4 regions of the Paenibacillus sp. ALE3 genome follow, and region 4 is predicted to be linked to each of the others. Evidence: riboswitches for the same ligand, from Rfam matches in the RefSeq annotation. Region 4 holds a riboswitch; each other region holds the start of a gene.

Region 1 (4,332 bases), 410 kb from region 4:
TCTTTCAGTTTAGTGTCAGGAGTAAACTGCAAAGCATGGTTTGTGGTGCTCACAATTGGCCGCACTTGAGACTGAGAATTGATTACATTCCACTCACGGTTTTTCTTTTCCAGGCTCAGATCAATAATGCCCAGATCCTTGCCCCACGAAGAAGCTTCTACAGCTGGTACACCATTAATAGTTCCTTTATCCAAATCTACGCCCTTCATATCTTTAAAATCAGGGCCAGGGAAAGATTTATGAGCATGCCCAAACAGAATCGCGTTAATTCCGTCCACCTGGCTCAAATACTTAACGGCATTCTCCATCATTGGCGTTTGCGGCACATCCTCATAGCCTGTATGTGCAAGCACGACAATAATGTCAGCACCTTCTGTTTTCATTTGTGGAACAAACTTTTTGGCTGTTTCCACGATATCCTTTGTAACGACCTTATCCTTCAAATTAGCTTCATCCCACTGCATAATTTGAGGTGTTACTAGACCGATGACACCCACTCTGAGTGTATGCTCTTCGCCCTTCTCATCCGTTACTGTTTTGTCAAGAATCTGATAAGGGGTAAAATAATTTTTAGTAGCTTGACCCTCATTATCAACATAGACGTTCGCATTTACGTAAGGAAAATCAGCACCCTTGAGCGATTTATCCAAAAAGTCGAGGCCAAAGTTAAATTCGTGGTTGCCCACAGTAGCCGCATCATAGCCCATCAAGTTCATCATCTTGTAAACCGGATGGACACCGCCTTCTTTCTCGAAGACTCTGTTTTTAGCCATATAATCGCCTAAAGGATTGCCCTGCAGCAAATCACCGTTATCGAACAGCATGCTGTTTCTTGTTTCACTACGAGCCTGTTGGATCAAGCCTGCTGTACTAACCAAGCCATATTCGTTGGTTTCTTTGTCCGAATAGTAGTCATAATTCATCAGTGCCCCATGAATATCCGTCGTTTCCATGATCCGCAAATTCACCGTAGCGCTATCGCGAGAGTCGCTAGCTGCCCAAGATGGAGCGGCTGAAAACACCAGTAGGCTACAAGCTACAACTGCTGCTGTAAACCCTTTAAACCAATTTTTACGAAATAACAAAATATACCCCTCCTTATTAAGGTGTATGCCTCATATACATACTTTTGCACATATATGTAAGCTTTGAACCCACCATTCCTATTTTAATCCAACGCCAGACAAAAGAGTAGTCATTTGCTTAAAATATTTATGAAAAAATAATTATTTTTCGCATAAAAAAGCCAGTAAATCTCCTGAAAAGGTTGGAAATTTACTGGCTTGTCCGTTTATATTGTTTCTATTTCGTCCACACCTGGCGCTCTGTTTGTTGACCGACGTACTCAATACGAGTCGGATTGACGTCTAAAATGACATAATCGGGATCATCAGGTCCGGAAAACCACTTTTTCAGAGAATCATTCCACACTTGCTTGCGCAACCCCTCATCAGCTGTAACCTGGACGGTAGCCTCCACTTCCAAGACTTCCTTCGTGCCACCCACTTCATAACCCAGCAGCAGATAAGCATTCGGATTCTCCTTTAGCTCTTCCACTTTATGTGTTTTGCGATCCGTCGCCAGATGAATGTTCATTCCAACGTTAAAAAGGGCCATATAGCGTACTTTCGGTTTTCCGCCCTCTACCGTACCTAACGAGCAAAATTTGTTGTTATCCAAAGCCTTCACAATAGCTTGTTCCAGCTGACTGCGATCCAATGTCTCCGTTTTACCCACAGTACAACAACTCCTTTTTACGAATTAGAATTCTATAGGGCTATGCCACTTGGCACCAGCTCTCCTAAACATACAGTGTAGCTGTTCTGAAAATAACATGACCAGAACAGATCTGAATGATTCATGTTCATTTTCAGATCAAAGCTCACAGTAAAAGTGTACCCTGTCGTTCGGCAAATGAACCGTGAGCGCTTCCTTAAGGCTGGACAGACCCGCCTTCAAGGCATATAATCGTCGTAGTAAACCCGAATAAACGAACCCATTAAACCATACAATGCCAGGGGTGCTGGAATCGGCCGGCTGAGATTGTGTCCCAAGACACTGACCCTTACAACCTGATCTGGGTAATGCCAGCGTAGGAATGCTTAAGCAAGATGTGCCTTTTATTAAAACAGGACATCCCTTACTTTGGTATATACAAGCGCAAGCGTCCCGGAATCCCGGGACGCTTTTTTTGTTGAAGATGAAGTTGTTGGAAAGATTGCATTCCGGCAGATGTTATTTTTGTGAAAATGGGGAACATAAGCTGTCTGATTGGACGGACAACGGGTAATTAAAAAGGAGAGAACACAACGATGAAGCGCATGAAAATGTTAAGCCTGGGTCTAATCAGTCTTTGGCTCATGGCTCTGACTCTGACCGCTTGCGGCGGCAATCCCCCTACATCTCAAAAGGAGGCTCCTGCTGCCGACACTTCAACGTCTACCTCGGCAAAGGGGCTCAAAGATGTTAAAGTCGTGCTCGACTGGACACCCAATACGAATCACACAGGACTCTATGTCGCCAAGGACAAAGGATTTTACGAAAAAGCAGGCTTGAATGTCCAAATTGTTCAACCAGGCTCAGGCGGAGCCGACCAAATGGTTGCTTCGAATGCTGCACCTTTTGGTATCAGCTATCAAGAAGGCGTCACTCAGGCTCGCATCCAAGGCGTACCGCTCGTATCCATCGCTGCGGTGATTCAGCATAACACCTCTGGCTTCGCAGCCCCGGTAGACCGCGGAATTAAAAGCCCGAAAGACTTCGAGGGTAAAAGCTACGGCGGCTGGGGTTCACCTGTAGAAGAAGCGGTCATGAAATCCATCATGGATTCAGACCAAGGTGATGTGAGCAAAGTGAAGATCGTCAATATGGGCAATGCAGACTATTTTACAGCCGTGAAGCGGGATATTGACTTTGCCTGGATTTTCTACGCATGGACCGGGATTGAGGCCAAGCTTCGAGGTGAGCCATTGGATATGCTATATGTAAAAGATTATTCCAAAAACCTCGATTACTATACACCTGTAATTGTGAGCAATGAACAGACGATAAAAAATGATCCTGACCTAGTCAAAGCGTTCATGGACGCTACCGCGCAAGGCTATGAATACACTATCGCCCATCCAGAAGAAGCGGCAGATATCTTAAGTAAAGCTGTGCCGGAGCTGGACAAAAAACTGGTACTCGCTAGTCAAAAATGGCTAAGCCCGCGTTATCAGGACGATGCCCCGCAATGGGGCGTACAAAAAGCGGAGGTATGGAAAAACTACTCGGACTGGATGTATGAACGCAAGCTGCTCAGCAAACCTTTGGAAGTCGATAAGGCCTTCACAAACGACTTCTTGCCCAAGCGTTGATCTTGTAAATAGAGCTTGAAGTAGCCTTTGTTCCACTACGCGGACGGATGATGCTTTCCATCGCCACCGCCCCCGGATTTCCGGATTAAAGCATCAGCAGGGTAGAAATCCGGGGACAAAAGCGACCGCTTCGCTTGTACAGCACCATTCCGTCCGCTTCGTTCTCGCTCCACTTGGTTTATTCTTTAGTCTCATAGTATCTAAGCGCAAAAGCAGGTGCGCTTGTGTGTAAAAATGCCATACAACCCTGCTTTAAAAATAAGGTGCTTATAAGGCGGTTGGCAGCGTAGCGATTCATTTGAATCTTGAGAAGCGAAGCGTTCGCCTGAAAGCTTTCTTTAGGAAAGCTAGCTTCGGAAGCATATGCTCAGGGGGATTCTTACCTTTAAAATTTAATTCAAAGAATCCCGCGGCAACAGCGATCGTAAGATCAAATGAACCGTGAAGCGGTCTCCCCGCCTTAAACCAATTTATTTTCCTAATAACTTAAACTAAAAAGGACAGGTGAAATTCGCATGGCTAACACATTGCTCAGTATTCAAGTCATCCCTAAAACTCCTAATAACGAAGACTCTTATCCATATGTAGACAAGGCGATTGAGGTCATCCAGCGTTCCGGCGTCAAGCATCAGGTGAATCCATTGGATACCACAATGGAGGGCGAATTGGACGAATTGCTGAAAGTCGTCAAAGACATGCATGAGGCTTTGACGGAAGCTGGAAGTCCCAGCGTCATTTCACAGATCAAAATCGCACATAACCCACAGGGCATCAGCATGAACAAGCTGACCGAGAAGTATCGCCCATGAATCCGAAAGGCAAGAACGCATCCTGGTGGAAAAGCGTATGGCCGCCCCTTGTGGCGGTCCTCTTCTTTTTAGCGGCTTGGCAGGGAGCGGTTAACTATTTACATATTGAATCCTGGCTCCTGCCAGCTCCATCCCTAATCGTACAAGAGGGCATGGCGCAATCGGCG
Region 2 (4,332 bases), 2.3 Mb from region 4:
AAGATCTGATCCTACAGCTTCGATTTGCTGCGCTGTTGCTTCCTGTGGCAACGGATATACACCGTGAACTCCCAAGGTATTTTGTACCGTAATGGCTGTAATAGCCGACATGCCGTATACGCCAAGCTCCTGAAAGGTTTTGAGATCGGCTTGAATTCCAGCTCCGCCGCCGCTGTCTGAACCGGCAATCGTCAGCGCTCTCGGTACATGCACGTCACTCATCGCGCACCACCTGCTGTAGTTGTTCCAGCTTCACGGATCGTGACATGCCCCTCCAGCGAACCAGTATGTAGTTTGGCAAGCTCGTCGAGGAAGGCAATCTGGAAGCTGCCTGGCCCCAGTTTTGCAGTATGCGCTGCGGCTCGGGAAGCTGCTGCACCGTAAAATGCCAAACCTGCTGTACCTGCGAGCAGCAGGTTGGGTTCAACTGCTGCAAAAGCGCCCAACACAGAGGTCAGCAGGCAGCCTGTTCCGGTTACCTTCGTAAGCATCGCGTCTCCGCCACTAATCAATCGTACTTCGACCCCATCGGTGATGACGTCCTCTTTTCCAGTGATGACAACCATAGTATGGAGCGTTTGTGCAGCCCGAACTGCCAGATCGACATTACTGCTGTCAGCACTGTTGCCTGCATCTACCCCTTTAATCTCTCGGACTTCTCCGATTAGATGGGCGACTTCGGCTGCATTGCCTCGCACTAGTGAGATTTTTACTTCTTTTAGGATCCGCAGTGCTGACTCGGTTCTAAAGCTCGTCGCTCCCGCACCAACCGGATCCAGCAGAACTGGAACACCATGAGCATTCGCTGATTGTCCAGCAATGATCATGGCATCTACCAGCTCGCGGTTCAGCGTACCGATATTTAACACGACGGCGCCCGCTATTTTTGCCATATCTGCTACTTCCTCGGGTGCATAAGCCATCACCGGGGAAGCGCCCAGCGCATACAGGCCGTTGGCTGTAAAGTTGGTGACCACCACATTGGTTATATTATGAACGAGGGGGTTGCTATTTTGTACCTTTGTCAGGAGATCCGAATAACTTTGTTCCCATATACTCATCATGTTTATCCTCTCTCATCTCTACTGATTATTCCAAGACCGTAGCGCGCATCTGGACGGGCCATTGTTCCTGCTTATAAGCCATATCCCAGAACATATATTCCAGCTGGCAGCTTAGCATAAAATGCTCAATCATCCGCTCTTGCTCGGCAGCCGTGGCGACATTCGCCCAAGCATCCACACGCTCGCGATATTTGGATGTTACATCTTCAATCTGGTTTCCATAGAAACAAATCCATTCATAGAATGGATGAGACTCGTCCGGTCTTACCTCATCCATTAGCCTGCGTCCAATCTCAAGATATGTCCATGGACATGGCAGCAGCACGGCCATGATTTCTCCAAGACTACCTTCATGTGCGACTGTTAGCATATGGCGGATATAATGATGAGCGGACGGAGCGAGTGGATATCCCTGCATCTCTTCATAGGTGACACCTGCGATAGCACAAAAGTTTTGATGTGGATGAACCTCGCTGTTGAGAATAAAAGAGATCTGTTCGTTAAATACAGCCATATCCTCCCGGCTTGTGCTTTTGGAGATCGCGATGCCGTAAATCCGCATGTAGGCGTTCAAATATTCAAAGTCTTGTTTTACATAGTGAATCAGCTGCTCCCTTGTTAAATTTCCTTCAGCAATACCTCTCACAAAGGGATGCTCATAAATGGCTTGAAAAATGCCATCCGCCTGCCGACGAAGTTCTTGCGAAAAACTCATTTCCCCACCTCCAATAAAAATGGAGAACAAGAAGTCCCGTAAGATACAATTCTCGGAACAACGCCAAAAAGCCGCCCCGAAAACTGGAGCGGCTTCAACATAGGTTCAATGCGCAAAAAACGCTTGAAACCTTATATACGAAGGCTCCACTTTCCTACGCTAGTACGAACTAGATCAGGTTCAAAGGGTCCAAGATTCATTCTTGTCTCAGCCATAGTGGCTCCCCTAGTGGACTTTCCTATTCTTTTGACTAATACTGTACATTCGTTCCTAGGTTATGTCAAACTGCTTTGATTCCGGTCAAGGATTAATGAGGGTGCTGGATTACACTTTCCACGGCTTTGACCCTTACATATTCCGGTTTCCACATCGCATCCCGAATGGCTTGTTCAATATCTGAAATGTGTGCCTGAGCTACCTGATCCTGAATTGCAGCCTTCGCTACCGCAACCGCAACCGCGAACGAAACATCACGTAATTTTCGGATATGGGGCAGCAGTGCACCGCCAAGTTCATTCGAATCTACGGCGTTGGCAACGGCATCAGCTGCTGCGGTAAACATAGAAGGGGTAATTCTTTTGGCCTTGACCACAATTGCGCCCAGACCTAGCCCCGGGAAGACAAAGGCATTATTCGCCTGTCCAATTTCAAACTTCGTACCGTTATAGGTGACGGGGTCGAAGGGACTTCCAGTAGCAATCAATGCTTTGCCATCAGTCCACCGTATCAAATCTTCAGGTACCGCTTCAGCAAGGTTGGTAGGATTAGACATGGGCATAATGATCGGCCGTTCCACATGCTTTGCCATTTCCTTGATAATCTCCTCAGAAAAGGCACCCGCTACACCGGAAGTTCCAATCAAGATTGTGGGTTTTACCTGACGAATGACCTCCAGCAACGGTATTTTATCATCTTCCGATCGGGCCCATGAGCTGATTTCTTCCTTTTTACGCACATATGGTTTCTGATAATCCAGTACATCTTCCATATCGTCTGTTAATAGTCCACGATAATCATAGGCCCAAAATGCCTTGAATGAATCTTCTTCAGGAAGCCCGTCCTCGATCATTGCACCCCGTATTTGGTCGGCGTTACCGATTCCTGCTGCCCCTGGACCAAAGACAAGTATTTTTTGTTCACGTAGCGGAGTTTTGGTGACACCTACCGCCGAAACAATCGCAGCTAATGTCACTGCTCCTGTGCCTTGGATGTCATCATTGAAGGTGAGAATGTTTTGACCGTACTTCCCTATAATGTGGCGTGCGTTCACGCTGCCCACATCCTCCCAATGCAAAAGCGCCTTCGGGAATTGTGTTAACGTTTTGCTGATAAAGGTATCAATAAATTGATTATAGGCTTCCCCGCGAACTCGTTTGTGCCGGTTTCCGATATACAGGGGATCATTCAGCAGCTTCTCGTTATTCGTGCCGACATCCAGTACAATGGGCAGCACCCGCCCGGGGTGAATGCCTGCCGCAGCTGTATATACAGCGAGTTTGCCAATAGCAATGTTAATTCCCCCGACACCCCAGTCACCAATCCCCAAAATACTTTCCGAATCCGTCACGACGATCAGGTCAACATCCTCACTACTCAAACCGGTATTATAAAACGCCTGTCCAATACCGTTCGGATTATCTATCGATAAATATACGCCCCCAGGGCGGTTGTACTCATGGCTGTATTCTTGAATGGCGGTTCCTACAGTCGGTGTGTAGACTACGGGCAGCATTTCACTCAAATGGTCGGTTAGCAGTCGATAGTAGAGTACGATATTTCGATTGTGAAGGTCGTTAAGTGAGGCATTTTTACGCAGCATGGTGGGTTGTGCCAAGAATTGCTGATATGCCCGAACGCTCTGTTTCTCCAATGAAAGGATAGTGGGAGGAAGAATTCCTTCCAGGCCCAGTTCTTTGCGTTCTTCTTCTGTAAATGCCACTCCTTTGTTCAAAAGAGGGTTTGCTAGCACGTCCTTTCCTCGTAAGGGAGTAGATAATGACCCATCACGATTGACATGGAATGCTTCCATAAAAAGACCTTCTTTCCCTGTATTTTGATAATTATTCATGATGAAAGATGACATGTTGTCCATAGTATGGACCTGCAAATTGGTTTTATTCTTCTATTTATCTATGACAAAAAGACCTTATATATATCTTCTTATTAATCCTATAGAACCAATTTTAATTTCGGATTCATCTTGTAATTCGCATGTTTATAGTCCTAATGAATCAGGTCCAAATACTCTGTTTTTATCAAATATGAAAATAGATTTTTCTTCTCTTAAATGTTTATATATCAAGGGATGTGAGCTATTTTGTTAAGAAAATATGAAGTATTTGGACATTAATTTAATCTTGCTAAGCAAACATTTTTAATTCTTTTTCAACAAAATAGAATTATTCGGAGGAAAAGGAGAGGTTTGTGTGCAGGGACCTATAGCCATTTTTAGCGATAACAACAGGGCTATTGATTATCCCAATGTGATTTGTTTTTACCAATATATACAGTGCGAGGACACGGAGACCGCTTCAGTCTACGAGGATGCATGTT
Region 3 (4,332 bases), 2.3 Mb from region 4:
CTTTCAATGTTTCAAAAGGATCAGGCAACAGCGTCTTGCTATCCCCAATAACTTCTACCTTAATCATATCGCACAAGCCGGAGGCTTTTGCCAACTTGGCAATACGGATTGCCTCCTCTGCTGTTGTTGCCCCCGCTGTGTTGGGAAGAAGTGTATACCGGCTCAAATCCAGTGTATCGAGAAAATGCTGCTTATCCCGTTCCTCCAAATTCAGTCTGCGCACAGCGAACGTTAATATTTCCGTCTCAGCAGCCTCTACGGCTTGGGATTGGATATCCAGATCCGAAAATTTCCCCGTTCCTAGCAACAGCCTTGAGGTAAAAGATGCTTTTCCAATGGTTAACATGATCAACCGCCTCCTACAAAATGTACGATTTCTAGGCAATCTCCATCCTTAAGTACCGTTTCATGATGATCTTCACGGGTCAATATATGCCGATTCAGCTCTACTACTACGGTTTTCACCTTTAAATCAAGTTCATGCAGCAATTGATCCACACGAGTAATTCGATTGGAAATGGTCATACTCTGTCCGTTAATGGTCAGCTTCATAAGCTTTCCTCCTTGAGAAGTTCAGAAGAAAATTTACTTATTCCAAGTCCAGCTGCACCTGCCCCTTTAAGCATAGCTGACATCGCTCGCCCAGTCGCATCACTAAGCAGGACACCGTTGCGATAATGCCCGACTGCAGCATAGACGCCCTCTACTCCAGGAACAGGTCCAATGAAAGGTCGCTCCGCAGCTGCCTGCGGACGCAAGCCTGCCCATGCACGTACAAAAGAAGCTTCCTGTACACGCGGTAACCAGGCAGATGCACGTGCTAACAACCCCTTTAAGCCTCCTACGGTCACCTCTTTGTCATATTGATGCGGAAGACTCGTGGCACCAATCCAAAGCTCGTTATTCTGTTTAGGCACGAGGTAAATATCGTCAGCATAAATGGTATAATCCAAAGGATGATCCTTCAAGGAGACTGCTACCGCTTCGCCCTTGACCGGGTATAGTGGATAATCAAACCCAATTTGTTCTAGCAATTTCAAGCTGTCCAAGCCTGCGGCAATCACGACCTGATCACAGGAAAAAAATCCACTATCCGTTCGCACACCGCAAACTCGACCATCCTGTATGACCAGTTCCTCAGCTTGAGTTCCAGACCATATTGTTGCTCCCAGCACCGCAGCTGCCCCTGCATAAGCACGGCAAAGCTGGACAGGAGACACTTGTGTCTCCTTTGATCGGTAGATAGCCCCAATTACTTGATCTGCCAAGCCCGGAATCCGTCGGGCCAACTCCTTGGCATCCCACCAAATGGCACGATCATCCTCTCGCATATTCGCAGCATTCCAGCGTTTTTGGCCCTCTGCTTCCGAACGAAATGGGGTCACAAATCCTCCTGTACGAAAGTCCACTGAAATACCCGATAAACGTTCCAAATCACAGACAAGGTCAGGGAATGCATCTCGACTTGTACGGGCAAATCGTGCCAGCTCAAGGTCTGCAAACTCTTCACTTTCCGCTGCCAGCATTCCCACCGCTGCTCCTGATGCTCCCTCACCAGGGATCCATCGTTCCAGCATGATCGTACTACGTCCCTCCTTAGCTACATGATAAGCAATGGAACTGCCGATCACACCTCCGCCTATGACCAAGCATTCAGCGTGTCCTATCGCTTTTTTCTCTGTATGTGTCTTTGACATATGTTCCGTGTCTCCTCTCCAGTAAGCATTCTGCTTTCCCTTCGTCTCGTTTTCTTGCTACAGGTCGTGAACTACAAGATCTACCATTCGCCTATATTCCATCGCTGCTGCAACGGGTGACTTTGCTTCCCATATACCAGACATCACCGCAATTCCGCTTGCTCCAGCATGATAAAGCTCTGGAACATGATGGGGTTGTATGCCTCCCAGCGCTATCACCGGAATGTCCGACAATCTGCAAATGCGTTCAAGCTGTGCTATACCCCGCGGTACAAGACCGCTCTTACAATGGGTCTTATATACATGGCCAAATAGTACATAGTCTGCTCCCGCCTGCTCAGCAGTCTGCGCCTCCTCCAAGGAATGTACAGACACTCCACATCGTGTACCCTTCGGAATTAGACTTTTTGCATCCACCACAGATAACCCATTAGCTGGTAGCTGGACAGCTCCTACAAAGGTAAGCATAGCTATGTCCACACGGTCATTTACTACAATTTGCTGCAAAGGAACTCCCTGCTCGATCATGCTACGAGTCAAAGAAAGCAAAGCAGAGGCACCCTTCTGTTTCAAACGTGCGTGTACATAATGAATACAAGGACAAATAGCAGCAGCCACTTGGGGTACATTCACGCAGGAGACACTTTCCATCGTAATTACGTGTAATTCGATCTCATTTTCACCTCTCTTGGACTAAAAAATTGAACTAGTGTTATAAAATAATCGGATAAGCTGAACCTATATAGTTACAGCCCCATATTAGGTAATATCATACGGAGCAGCCACATGTGCCAGCAATAATGAAAGGAGATCGTATGTAAAATCGTCTACGGAAGCTCGAACAAATGAAGATGATTGAAATGCAAAAAACCACTTCCAAAGGAAGTGGTTTGACGAACGTTCGAAATCAAACGGACATTATATCCGTAGACGTATATCGTTCCCCGCGCAAACAAAAGTAAAGAGCTGCTACCTTGTTTGTACGGAACTCACTTCCCTACGCTGGCATAACCCAGATCAGGTACAAAGGGTCCGAAATCCATTTATTCCGTCTCAGCCGCATGGGCGGCTCCCCTAGTGTGACTATTTTATTGTATCAGCTAAAGATAGCTTAGCATATTTTCCTAATTCTGCAAACCCCACCTTGTGTTAAATCTGTCAGAACTGGATTTCAGTTAACTTTACTAGACCACTCTTCTACATTCCACGTTTTGGTTACCCAATCCTCGTAAAAGTCCGGTTCGTGGGATACAAGCAATACGGTCCCTTTGTATTCCTTCAAAGCGCGTTTGAGTTCATCCTTTGCTTTGACATCCAAGTGGTTGGTAGGCTCATCAAACAGTACCCAGTTGCTCTCACGCATTAACAGTTTACAAAGGCGGACTTTAGCCTGTTCTCCACCACTAAGCGCAGACAAAGGCCGGGTGATATGCTCATTCTTTAAACCACAGCGCGCCAAATGCGCTCGTACTTCATGCTGATTCAAATGCGGAAATTCATTCCATACATCGTCAATCGGTGTAATTTTCTCCGCCTTTACTTCCTGTTCAAAATAAGCAGGCTGCAAGAAATCCCCTTGATAGGTTTTTCCGCTGATTGGAGGTATTTTCCCAAGAATGGTTTTGAGCAACGTAGACTTACCAACACCATTGCAGCCAACAATTGCGATCTTTTCGCCACGTTCGATCGTCATGGACATTTTAGGCAAAAGAGCATGAGTGTAGCCAATTTCAAAATCAATACCCTCAAAAACCGTTTTCCCGCTCGCACGGGCTTCTTTGAACTGAAAGGTTGGCTTTGCAGCTTCTTCAGGCTTATCAATACGTTCGATCCGATCAAGCTGCTTTTCACGGCTTTTTGCACGGCCTGATGTAGATGCGCGCGCTTTATTGCGCTGAATAAAATCTTCCTGTTTCTTAATATATTCCTGCTGCTTCTCATATGCATCAATATGCTGTGCTTTGTTCAGATCCGCCATTTCAAGAAACTTTTCATAGTTAGCTGAATAGCGGGTCATCTTAGCAAATTCAAGATGGTAGATTACATTAACGACTTGGTTCATAAATTCAGTATCATGTGAGATGAGGATAAAAGCATAGGGATAATCCTTCAAATATCGCGTAAGCCATTCAATATGCTCCACATCCAAATAGTTGGTAGGCTCATCCAGCAGCAATACATTTGGCTTTTCCAACAGCAACTTAGCAAGAAGCACCTTTGTCCGTTGCCCACCACTAAGGGCTGCTACATCCCGATCCAGTCCGATGGCAGAGAGACCTAATCCATTCGCCATTTCTTCAACCTTCACATCAATGAGGTAAAAATCCCCCATATCCAATTGCTCTTGAATTTCTCCCATCTGTTCCAGCAAGACTTCCAACTCTTCGGGAGAAGCCTCTCCCATTTTGTCTGTAATTTGCATCATTTCCTTTTCTAGTTCCAACAAAGGAAGAAAAGCGTCTTTTAATACATCACGTACTGTTTTGCCCGGCGTCAGCTTGGTGTGCTGATCCAGATAGCCATGACGTACACGTGGAGTCCATTCCACTTTGCCTTCATCTTTAAGCAATTTTCCAGTCAGAATGTTCATGAGTGTCGATTTACCAACACCATTAGCTCCTACCAATCCTACACG
Region 4 (4,332 bases):
TTCCTTGGCCCCCTCTGCTGGTAGCGTTTCATCATGGTAGGACAATGCCCGCTCAGGGTCAAGCGAGAGATTGAACTGATCGCGCCAGCGGAATTCAAAACGCGCCTTGGACAAAGCATCGTCCCGCTGCTGTGCCCGCGGATGACCCTTCGCCAGATCGGCAGCATGTGCGGCAATTTTGTAGGTAATAACTCCTTCGCGGACATCATCCTTGTTCGGCAGACCCAAGTGCTCCTTCGGCGTAACGTAGCACAGCATGGACGTCCCGAACCAACCGATCATGGCTGCCCCGATAGCTGAGGTAATATGATCATATCCTGGTGCGATATCCGTCGTCAGCGGCCCTAAAGTATAAAAGGGGGCTTCCTTACAAATCTCCATTTGTAAATCCACATTCTCCTTGATTTTGTGCATAGGGACATGTCCTGGCCCTTCAATCATGACCTGGACATCACGCTTCCATGCAATTTGCGTGAGCTCGCCCAACGTCTCTAGCTCTGCAAATTGTGCTTCATCATTCGCATCATAGATACTCCCTGGACGCAGACCATCCCCGAGAGAAAAGGCCACATCGTAGGCTTTCATAATTTCACAGATTTCTTCAAAATGCGTATACAAAAAATTCTCCTGATGGTGTGCAAGGCACCAGGCTGCCATGATCGACCCGCCCCGGGATACAATTCCCGTCATTCTGTTCGCCGTCATCGGGATATATCGCAGCAATACACCCGCATGGATCGTAAAATAGTCCACTCCCTGCTCCGCCTGCTCAATCAGCGTGTCTCGATACAGCTCCCACGTCAGCTTCTCAGCTTCGCCGTTCACCTTTTCCAGTGCCTGATATAGCGGCACCGTTCCAATCGGTACGGGAGAATTCCTGATGATCCATTCGCGCGTTGTATGAATATTCCGGCCTGTAGACAGGTCCATGACGGTGTCTGAGCCCCAGCGCACAGCCCAGGTCATCTTCTCCACTTCTTCCTCGATGGAGGACGTAACTGCGGAATTCCCAATGTTCGCATTGATCTTTACGTGAAAATGGCGTCCAATGACCATGGGCTCGCTTTCCGGGTGATTGATATTTGAAGGTAAAATAGCTCGTCCAGCCGCCAGCTCCTGTCGTACAAACTCGGGCTCTACGCCTTCGCGGATCGCCGCAAATTCCATTTCAGGCGTAATGATCCCTTGCCGCGCATAGTGCATTTGCGTCACAGTACGCCCTTGCGAAGCCCGTAGCGGACGGTTGGTCACGCCGGGAAATTCCACTGTCTCCCGTTTGGAACCAGGCTTCAGCCCGTTATCCTCCGACTTGACGGCGCGGCCCTCATAAGCCTCCACATCTCCCCGTTCCAGTGCCCAAGCTCGCCGTAATGGTGGCAAGCCCTGACGAATATCCACCTGATAGGCTTCATCTGTCATCGGACCGCTGGTATCGTACACACGCAGTGGCTCATGATACTCTATCCCCTGCGGCGTATGTGTGGGGTGCAGCGCGATTTCACGCTCTGGCACGGCAATGTCCGGCCGAGAACCTTGAATATACACCTTGCGGCTCCCCGGGAAAGAATTAACCCTACTGGCTTGCTCAACACTTGCCTTCTCTACTGCTGTTGATTTCATTCCTGTTTCTTTTGTTCCTTCTGTTTCTGTCGGTTTCATGATCCATTCCTCCCGTATCGTTGAAATGACACACCGATCCGGAACCATTCCCAGGGTGGCGCTGATCTATGCAAAAAAGCCGGTTCCCTAGGGAACCGGCTAATCAAACGAGGCAGCTATCCAGACAGCACGCACATGGAATAAAACCCTATGCGTCACCGCAGACAGCAGCTGCGTATACATTTCAATGGCCGATTACTTCCCTACGCTGGTATGATCCAGATCAGGTGCAAAGGGTCCGGAATCTTGCCCGATTCCATCTCAGCCCGCATTACAGGCTCCCCCAGTAACTGTGATACTTTCTATTCACATGAATTGGCGGCTATAACAGACATCCGCCATCTCTATCAGACTACTTTAAATTTATAGCTTTGGCAACCCTTGTATGATTTCCTTTTGTATTGATTACTGTTACGGGAGCATAAGCCCCATTTCCTTAGCTGCTTCGATCAAAACCGGAGCAAAATCATGCAGCGTCTCGGGTGCAAGTCGACTGACCGGGCCGGATACAGATAAAGCCGCCGCGACCTGTCCCTTTCGGTTCACAATAGGCGCGGCCACAGCCGCAGCCCCTGGCTCACGTTCTTCATAGCTAGTCGCATACCCCTTCTCACGAATGTCCTGCAGCTGGGCTTTATATACCTCAGGATCTACCGAGGGAGGCCATTCTTCACTGCTTAGCAGTACCTCCAGCTCCTGTGGCGGCATAAAGGCCGCCAGCACCTTGCTGGAGGCTCCCACAGCCAGCGGCATACGCGCACCCACAGGCGCAACCCTGCGGATCGCCTGATTGCTCTGCACGGCTTGTATGCGAATACGCATGCTTCCATCCCGCAGGTACAAGCTGACCGTTTCCCCTAAGCGATCACGCAGTCCTTCCATTGCAGGCTGTAACAACACCGCCGGCTCATCGCTTTGGGACAGATGCGTGGACAGCTCCCATATGCGAAAACCAAGCCGATATTTTTCCGTTTCGGCATTCCGAACGACAAATCCCCGATCCTCTAGCGTAGTCAAAAGACGATGAACGGTGCTTTTATGTAGACCAATTTGGGAGGCAATCTCCGTTAGACCAAGATCAGATTCTGCGGTAAAACACAGCAGTATATCAAGTGCACGCTCTACAGCGCGGACGGTTAATTTACGGTCTTCCATCGTGAACCGCTCCTCTTGTATCCATATTCGTTTCACACTATGAAACATGGTTACATAAATTATATAGAATAGTCGCAGCTACTGTAAACCGATGTTTTTGTGACAACCATATTACAGAACAAGAACAAACATCGACAATTCTTTGCATCATTTTTACTTTTCCGGTTCAGACGTTGACTTTGGATAATACCCATCATACGATAATAGGTATCTATACGGACATACCCTACTATTTTCAAGTGGAATTATACCTAAATTTTATGATTCGAAGATCAATTCTATATAAGGAGGCTCTTACATGATTTCCACATCCCAGCGCAACGCTCAGCTACAGACCGCTGTTCAGGAGCCGTCCACCCCACTCTTTAATCCCCGTATGCTGCGGTTCAAGCACGTTGTGATTGCTCTGCTGCTGTCGGTCGTATTTTTTCTGTTGTTTTGTTTTATTGCCTTGCATGCTTACATCGCCTGGGTGCTTACGAATCCCACCGTCGCACCATTATACTCTAATCCGATGCAGGCCAAAGGTATGCCTTATGAGGAAGTCAGCTTCCCAGCCAAGGATGGTAGCCGTATGGTACAAGGCTGGTATATCCCGGCAGATCAATCGCGGAAAACCATAATTTTCAGTCATGGCTATGGAGCCAACCGCGAAGAAAGCTGGATTCCCATGTATGATCTGGCGCATTATGCCCATAGCTTGAACTTTAATGTGGTCATGTTCGATTACGGATTTGCGTCACAAAACAGCAAGGCCGTCGCAACCGGAGGCAAGGCAGAATCCCAACAGCTCCTTGGAGCCATCCAGCTGGCAAAACAACGCGGCTCGTCGGAAATTATTGTATGGGGCTTCTCTATGGGAGCAGGAACCGCTCTTCAGGCGGGTTTGCAAACCAAAGATGTGGACGCGATGATTTTGGACAGCACCTTCCTACTGGAACCGGATACGCTATACCATAACATTCACAATCAAATTAATTTGCCGAGACATCCATCTTTGGAAATACTGGAGTTGCTGTTTCCAGTTTTGAACGGCACCAGTTTGCATCAGATTCCATATCAGGAAGTAAAAAAGGAGGACTATCCGTTTCCAATCATGTTTGTGCATGGTACACAGGATGAAAAGGCTCCTTACCCCATTGCGGAAAAGCTCGCTGCCAATCAGACCAACCCACTTTCCAGTGTATGGATTGTAAAAAACGGGATACATGAGCTTATTTTCAGAGAGCATCCTCGTGAATATTTACGACGGGTATCGACATTTTTAAGCAGTGTACAGGAGCTGGAGGACAAGAAAACCACGGCTGCTGCCCATAAACAAACGACTACGAAGTAAAGAATTATTTTCGAATAAGCATTCATCGCCTTGAAGAAGCCTACCTATGGACACTTAACCCGTGCCGTAGACAGGCTTCTTTTTTTATTTTCCACGATTAATTATTGTTCTGTGCAACAGATATAACCTGATGAAGGAAGTTCATAGACATATTCCCGATGGGACGGCGAATATACTGGGTA

The links. Region 4 has a riboswitch for thiamine pyrophosphate ahead of thiC (phosphomethylpyrimidine synthase ThiC). Riboswitches for the same ligand answer to the same signal wherever they lie in the genome.
Region 1: another riboswitch for thiamine pyrophosphate. It lies ahead of ACXHJ2_RS21540 (ABC transporter substrate-binding protein); the one in region 4 lies ahead of thiC (phosphomethylpyrimidine synthase ThiC).
Region 2: another riboswitch for thiamine pyrophosphate. It lies ahead of tenA (thiaminase II); the one in region 4 lies ahead of thiC (phosphomethylpyrimidine synthase ThiC).
Region 3: another riboswitch for thiamine pyrophosphate. It lies ahead of ACXHJ2_RS09570 (thiamine phosphate synthase); the one in region 4 lies ahead of thiC (phosphomethylpyrimidine synthase ThiC).

What each region holds. Positions count from the first base shown of each region.
Region 1 covers NZ_CM134214.1:4,802,711-4,807,042, forward strand. The annotation lists gene ACXHJ2_RS21530 (bifunctional 2',3'-cyclic-nucleotide 2'-phosphodiesterase/3'-nucleotidase) at 1-1,085, opposite strand, end outside; gene ACXHJ2_RS21535 (pyridoxamine 5'-phosphate oxidase family protein) at 1,303-1,737, opposite strand; TPP riboswitch at 2,007-2,116, shown strand; gene ACXHJ2_RS21540 (ABC transporter substrate-binding protein) at 2,313-3,356, shown strand; gene ACXHJ2_RS21545 (hypothetical protein) at 3,392-3,529, opposite strand; gene ACXHJ2_RS21550 (MTH1187 family thiamine-binding protein) at 3,872-4,165, shown strand; gene ACXHJ2_RS21555 (ABC transporter permease) at 4,162-4,332, shown strand, end outside.
Region 2 covers NZ_CM134214.1:836,750-841,081, forward strand. The annotation lists gene thiD (bifunctional hydroxymethylpyrimidine kinase/phosphomethylpyrimidine kinase) at 1-222, opposite strand, end outside; gene thiM (hydroxyethylthiazole kinase) at 219-1,064, opposite strand; gene tenA (thiaminase II) at 1,090-1,779, opposite strand; TPP riboswitch at 1,914-2,016, opposite strand; gene ACXHJ2_RS03880 (NAD-dependent malic enzyme) at 2,087-3,808, opposite strand; gene ACXHJ2_RS03885 (glycosyltransferase) at 4,206-4,332, shown strand, end outside.
Region 3 covers NZ_CM134214.1:2,118,500-2,122,831, reverse strand. The annotation lists gene ACXHJ2_RS09585 (thiazole synthase) at 1-346, opposite strand, end outside; gene thiS (sulfur carrier protein ThiS) at 349-552, opposite strand; gene thiO (glycine oxidase ThiO) at 549-1,697, opposite strand; gene ACXHJ2_RS09570 (thiamine phosphate synthase) at 1,755-2,348, opposite strand; TPP riboswitch at 2,675-2,783, opposite strand; gene ACXHJ2_RS09565 (ABC-F family ATP-binding cassette domain-containing protein) at 2,869-4,332, opposite strand, start outside.
Region 4 covers NZ_CM134214.1:4,391,333-4,395,664, forward strand. The annotation lists gene thiC (phosphomethylpyrimidine synthase ThiC) at 1-1,659, opposite strand, end outside; TPP riboswitch at 1,843-1,954, opposite strand; gene ACXHJ2_RS19500 (IclR family transcriptional regulator) at 2,071-2,814, opposite strand; gene ACXHJ2_RS19505 (alpha/beta hydrolase) at 3,113-4,150, shown strand.